Linked DNA regions of Solidesulfovibrio magneticus RS-1. The protein of the gene in region 2 interacts with the protein of the main gene of each other region in a pairwise test. Links are inferred from orthologs where the notes say so. Each region holds a gene or a part of one and is shown on either strand. Other genes may lie near its edges.

Evidence for each region.
Region 1: the proteins of priA (region 2) and DMR_RS05845 interact in binary tests that used the Escherichia coli proteins (3 or more experiments, as listed by UniProt). The link is inferred for Solidesulfovibrio magneticus RS-1 from one-to-one orthologs.

The regions. Positions count from the first base shown.
Region 1 is NC_012796.1:1,378,922-1,382,092, reverse strand. What follows is about bases 207-3,069. They hold DMR_RS05845 (single-stranded DNA-binding protein), read right to left. Parts: upstream 2,005-3,069; coding sequence 1,408-2,004; downstream 207-1,407. Other genes in these bases: DMR_RS05835 (hypothetical protein), read right to left, coding at 2,384-3,034; DMR_RS05840 (hypothetical protein), read right to left, coding at 2,032-2,379; DMR_RS05850 (heavy metal translocating P-type ATPase), read left to right, coding at 207-1,292. Also shown: more of DMR_RS05850, read left to right, coding at 1-206. UniProt on the Escherichia coli protein: Plays an important role in DNA replication, recombination and repair. Binds to ssDNA and to an array of partner proteins to recruit them to their sites of action during DNA metabolism. Acts as a sliding platform that migrates on DNA via reptation.
Region 2 is NC_012796.1:2,867,063-2,870,438, forward strand. What follows is about bases 127-3,194. They hold priA (replication restart helicase PriA), read right to left. Parts: upstream 2,816-3,194; coding sequence 437-2,815; downstream 127-436. Other genes in these bases: DMR_RS12265 (hypothetical protein), read right to left, coding at 127-410; galU (UTP--glucose-1-phosphate uridylyltransferase GalU), read right to left, coding at 2,888-3,194. In the rest of the region: more of DMR_RS12265, read right to left, coding at 1-126; more of galU, read right to left, coding at 3,195-3,376.

The DNA.
Region 1 (3,171 bases), 1.5 Mb from region 2 along the record:
AGCTGATCTACCGCACCACCGCCCTGGCCGACGACTCCACCCTGGCCCGCATCACCCGGGCCGTGGTCGCCTCGCCCGGCAAGAAAGCCCGCACCGAGCGGTTCGTGGACCGCTTCGCCGCCGTCTACACCCCGGCCGTCTTTGCCGTGGCCCTGGCCGTGGCCGTGTTGCCGCCGCTGGTCGCCGGCGCGTCGTTCACCGACTGGATCTACAAAGGGCTGGTCATCCTGGTCATCGCCTGCCCCTGCGCCCTGGTCATCTCCACCCCGGTGTCCATGGTCAGCGGCCTGGCCGCCGCCGCCCGGCGCGGCATCCTGGTCAAGGGCGGCCTGTTCCTGGAACAAGGCCACGCGCTGACAACCATGGTCCTGGACAAGACCGGCACCCTGACCACCGGCAAGCCCAGCGCCACCGAAACCTTTGATCTGGCCGGCGACGCCGCCGCCAACCGGGCCGTCGCCGTCAGCCTGGCCGCCCGCTCGGACCATCCCGTGTCCAAGGCCCTGGCCCGGGCCGGACGCGAGGACGGCGTGGCCGCACTGCCCGTGGCCGACTTCGCCGCACTGCCCGGACGCGGCGTGCGCGGCGTCGTGGACGGCGTGCCGTACCACCTCGGCAACCACCGGCTCATCGAGGAACTGGGCCTGTGCGGCCCGGCCATCGAAGCCCGGCTGGAAACCCTGGAAGCCCAGGGGCAAACGGCCGCCCTGCTCGCCGGCCCGGACATGGTGCTGGCCATCTACGCCGCCGCCGACGTGATAAAGCCCCATAGCCGGGAGGCCGTGGCCGAGCTGCACAGCCTGGGCATCCGCACGGTGCTGCTCTCGGGCGACAACAGCCGCACCGCCGCCGTCATCGCGGGCCAAGCCGGCATTGACGAGGCGCGCGGCGACCAGCTGCCCGAGGACAAGGCCGCCGCCGTTGACGCGCTGACGGCCAAGGGCGACGGCAGCGGGCTTGTCGGCATGGTCGGCGACGGCATCAACGACGCCCCGGCCCTGGCCCGGGCCGACATCGGCTTCGCCATGGCCGCCGCCGGCACCGACGCGGCCATCGAAACGGCCGACGTGGCCATCATGGACGACGACCTGCGCAAGGTAGCCGCCTTCGTGCGCCTGTCCCGGGCCACCGTCTCCACCCTCAAACAGAACATTGCCCTGGCCCTGGGCCTCAAGGGACTGGTGCTGGCGCTGACTCTCCTGGGCTACGGCTCCATGCTGCTGGCCGTCTTCGCCGACATGGGCACAAGCTTGCTGGTCATTGCCAATGGTTTGAGACTATTGAGAAAGTGAAAATAAAAGAGGCCTCCGGCGGCCGGGGGCCTGAGGCCCCCGGACCCCCCAACGAAAGAAAAGGGCGAAGCCACAGCTGTGGCTTCGCCCTTCGTTATCGCATGGCTAGCTGTCGCTAGAACGGCACGTCGTCCATGCCCGAGGCTTCGGAGGGGAAGGCCGGGCCGAGGTCGTCCTCGGGGTACGACTGACGCCCGCCGCCCTGCTGGGGACGGCCGCCGGCCTGCTGGCCGCCTTGGCGGGGCGCGCCGCCGTAGCCGCCGCCCTGACCGCCTTGCTGGTTGCCGTAGCCACCCTGCTGGCCGCCGCCGCGACGCGGGGCGAAGCCCTCATCGCCGCCCATGGGAGCCTCGGCGGTCTGGCCGCCGCGCGAATCCAGGCCCTGGACGGTGTGGCCGGGGCCGGACACCACCACCTCGGTCATGTAGCGCTTCTGGCCCTGCTGGTCGTCCCAGCTGCGGGTGCGGATGGAGCCTTCAATATAGACCAGCCGCCCCTTGGCGAGGTAGTTGTTGCAAAATTCCGCCGAGCGGCCGAACACCTTGACCCGGTGCCATTCGGTCTTCTCGACCTTGTTGCCCTCGCGGTCCTTGTAGGATTCGTCGGTGGCCACGCTGAACTCGGCCACGGGCTGGCCCGAGGGCAGGTAATTCAGCTTGGGGTCCTGGCCCAGACGACCGACGAGAATGACTTTGTTGATGCTTCCGGCCATGGCGGACCTCCTTTGGCGCGAGAAAAATTAGGGGCGCGGGGCGAGCTTTTCCAGCTCCCCGAGCGCGTCTTCCAGTTGATAGGACGCCTGGTCGGCGGCCTGGGGATCGCGGTTGCCAAGCGCCCCTTCCAGGGCCATCTTGGCCGCCGTGACCTTTTCCAGGCCCGGCGTCATGGCCTTGCGGTCCGGGGCGGGCAGATCGCCCAGGCGGATGCGGTCATCGAGCACGCCGGCCAGCTCCACCAGCCCGCGCGGCCCTTCGGACGGCGTGGCCTCCACGGGCCAGGCCAGGGCGTAGAGCTTGGGGAACTGCTTCTCGGCGCCGGCCTCGTCGTAGGTCTGGGCGATGACGCGAATCTGCAGATACTGGCCCATGGCGTTATTCCTTTTCCTCCCAGTCCGTGCGCACGCGGTTGACCACGTCCTGGATGAGGTCGGTCTGGTCGGCCGGACACACGCCCACAAGGGGCGCGGCCTGGTCCACGTTCTGGTCGTGCTGGAAATAGACGGCGTAGATGATGCCCTCGGGGCCTTCGTAGACGAGCGGCTTCTCGCGCTTCATGCGCGAGACGATAAAAAGCTCCATGCCGGGTTTGACAGTCACCGACCGCGCGCCGGAAGCCTTCACCTTCTTGTCCACGCTCGGGATGAAATAGTATTTGGCCCGTTCCGGGGCGCGGAAGAGGTAGAGCACCTTTTGCAGGATGCTGGCGATGACCTCGTCCTTGGACAGGTAGTGGCGGATGACGACCAGGGGCGTGCCGGCCTCGACGAAGCGGCCTTCGAGTTCCCGGTGGACCGTGCCCACCACGCCCTTGGCGTTGGCGTGAAGAGGCTTGTCGTTATGCTCCCGGGTGAGCTTGGCCAGCAGCGTGCCGGGCTTTTCGCCGAAGGCTCCGGAGATGCCGGTGACGCGCGTGCCGGGTTCGATGCCGGCGAAGGTCACCACGCCGGTATGGGGCGAAGCCACCACGATTTCCTCGTAGGGCGCGGCCTTGATGTCTTCGAGCAGGGCTTTGACGTCGATCACGTATGTCTCCCGTCGGCCGAATTGTCGCGGCCGTGGGTTTAAGCGCTTGTTACATCGCGGCGAGGTCGGCCGCAAGGGTTGCGCGTACTCGCTGCGCAGCGGAGCCAGTTCTCAGGCCTGCCGAGGCAGGCGGCCGC
Region 2 (3,376 bases):
CGGCCACGCTGGATGGACACGTAACGGGCCAGGTCGGGGCAGTCGAAAACAAAGGTTTCCAGACGGCCGGGGGCGGCTCCGGCGGTTTTGTGGCCGCCGTTGTAGGCGACAAAGGGATTGGGTTGGCCGGCCGGTCGGCTTTTGAGCAGAAAATCCGCGCCTTCGAGATCGCGCAGCAGGATTGCCGGGCCGCCGCCAGGGCTCAAGGGATGGTCCAGGGCGGCCTCGAAGCGCAGGCTCGTGCCGCCAAGGAGTTCCTCGGCCGCCGGCACGAGGTCGGCCTCGGCCACGTTTATGACCACGGCGGCCAGATTACCGACCAGCCCGTCGAGGCCGTCCTTGCGCCGACGGGTCAAGGCTCTCTCGACTTCCCGCAGCAATTTTGCGTCGTCGTTGACAAAAGCTTCCATCGGCCATGGCCTCCAAGGCTATCGGTTCACAGCATGTCCACCGGGTCCAGGTCCAGGGTACAGCGCACCTTGTCCGCCTTCTCCAGGGTTTTGGCCCCGGCGGCGAACACCTGGCGCACCCCGGGCCAATCCGGCGATTTGATGAGGCAGTGCAACCGCCGCCGACCAGCGACCAGGGCCAAGGGCGCGGGCGCCGGCCCCAGCAGGCGCGCCCCGACGGCGGCCGCCGACCGGCGCATTGCCTCGCCGGCCGCGGCGGCCAGGGCGTAGCCTTCCTCGTAGTCCCGGGGAAAACTCAGGCGCACCAGGCCCAGGCGCACAAATGGCGGATAACACAACCGGCGGCGGCGGGAAAGCTCCTCGTCGAAAAAGCCCTCGTAATCGCCACGAAGGACATAACCAAAAAAAGGATCCTCGGGCATCCGGGTCTGGATGAGCACCCTGCCCGGCCGCTCGCCCCGGCCGGCCCGGCCTGCCACCTGGGTAAGCAGTTGAAAGGCCCGTTCCGAGGCCCGGTAATCCGGCAGGTTGCGGCCCAGGTCGGCGTCAGCGGCGATAACCAGGGTGACGTCCGGGAAATGATGGCCCTTGGACAGCATCTGGGTGCCGACCAGCACCCGGGAACGGCCGGCGGCGAAATCGGCCAGCACGGCCCGGGCCTCTTCGGGACGACGGGCCACGTCGCGGTCAAGGCGGGCCACGGCCGCCTCGGCCGGCAACACGCCGGCCAGCTGTTCTTCAAGCATCTCCGCGCCCACGCCCATGGGCAAAAAGCTCGTGCCGCCGCAGCCCGGACAGGGCGAGGGATGGGGCCGGGCATGGCCGCAGTAGTGGCACACCAGCCGCTCCCGGTCCTTGTGGAAGGTGAGCGACAGGTCACAGTGGGGGCAGCGCACCGGGGTTTCGCAATCGAGGCAGAAGAGCAGCGGCGCATAGCCCCGGCGGTTGAGGAGAATCATGGCCTGGCCGCCCTCGGCCACGGTTTGGGCCAGGGCGGCGGCGCTTGCGTCGGTGAGCACGCCGACCCGGTCGCCGGTTTCGCGGTTAACGGCCGAACCCGTGAGCTTGGCCGCGCCGCGCATGTCCACGATTTCCACGCGCGGCATTCCGCCCCCGCCCACCCGGCGCTCTAAACGCACCATGGGCACATGGCCGGACTGGGCGGCATGGAACGTCTTGACGTCCGGCGTGGCCGACCCCAGGACAAAAAGCGCCCCGGATTGCCTGGCCCGGAAAAAACCCACTTCCTTGGCCTGATAGGGCAGCCGGTCTTCCTGCTTGAAAGCCCCGTCGTGCTCTTCGTCGAGGACAATAAGCCCAAGGTCGCGCAGCGGCAGGAGCAAAGCCGAGCGCGTACCGGCCACGATGGCCGGCGGTGACCCGCCGCCGCAGCGCCAGAAAAGCGCCTCGCGCAGGGCCGGCGACTGGTAGCCGTGGTAAAAAGCCGGCCCGACTTCGGGAAAGGCCCGGCAGGCTGCCCGGTGGAGCTTTTCCGCCAGGGCCACTTCCGGGGCCAAAAGCAAGACCTGGCGGCCCCGTTCCAGGGTGCGGCGCACAAGTTCCATATAAAGGCGCGTCTTGCCGCTGCCGGTGACCCCGTAGACCAGCCGGGCCGCGCCATCGGGGCTGTCCAAGGCCGGCAGCAGGCTGTCCATGGCGGCGGCCTGTTCGTCGGTGAGCGGCGGCAAGGCAACGGCGGCGGACGTCTCGGCCGGCTGGACCTGGGCCGCTGTTTCGAGCTCCTCGATGCGCACCAGCCCCAGTTCCGCCAGCCGGCGCACCAGAGGCAGGGTGCCCGGGCCGAGCTTAGCCTTAAGTTCGGACAGGGCCATGGGGCCAGCGTCGCACAGGGCGTCGAGGACCGCCACCTGCTTGGCCGCGCCGGGCCGCACCGGCCAGGGCGGCGAGGCGGCAAGACAGCACAGCGGATCGCTCTCCCCGGCTTCCAGGCGGCAGGCCATGGTCCCGTCCCGCCAGGCCGGGGCGAGTTCCAAACGTTCATCAGAGGATTTGCGCCACAACGCAGTTGCGGTCAGAGCCTTGGGCAGGCCGGCGGCGCGGCAGGTAAAGACCACCTTGGCCGAGCGCAGCCCACGCGGCAGGATGGCCCCGAGGATGCGGCCAACCGTGGCCATATGCCGGCTGGCCAGGGAGGCGGCCAGTTCCAGATAGCCGGCGTCGCAAAGCGGCGCGCGCTCCAGGGGCCACAGGGCCGGGCGCAGGGTCACGCCCGGGGGCGCGGCGACGCCGCAGCCGGCCACCACGCCCACGCGCAGCGTCCTGCCAACCGGAACCAGCAGGCGCAGGCCCACCGGAAAGTCGGCGAGGGCAAACCCGTCCGGCACGGCATAGGTCAGCACGCTAAAAGGCGGGGTGGTCAGGGCGACGGCCAGGGCGTCGTTCATGGCATGGCAAAAAAATCGCCCGGGAGGCTTACGCCCCCGGGCGACAAAAAGGTGCGGACAAGGGCGACGGGCCTAGTTGCCAAACGGCAAAAGCTCACGCAGGCGAGGCACCAGGGACTCGCGCAGAACCTCGTCGTGCAGGGCGAAGTAGATGTTGGCGGTGAGGTAGTCGACCCAGTCGCCGGCGTCGAAGCGCTGGCCCTGAATCTTGACGGCGAGCAGGCGGTTGTTGCCGGCCAAGCCTTTGAGGGCGTCGGTGAGCTGAATCTCGCCGCCGTGGCCCGGGGTGACCTTCTCCAGGTGGTAGAAGATGTCCGGGAACAGCACATAGCGGCCGACGATGGCCAGCCGCGACGGGGCTTCGTTGACCTTGGGCTTTTCCACCAGATCGCGCACCCGGTACATGCCCGGGGCGAATTCCTCGCCGTCGATGATGCCGTAGCGGGAAACCATGTGCGGCGGAACTTCCATGACGCCTATGACCGGCATGTGCTCGGTCATGGCCACGGTCAAGAGCTGCTTGATGCCCGGTTCCATGCTGAACATGAGGTCGTCGCCGAC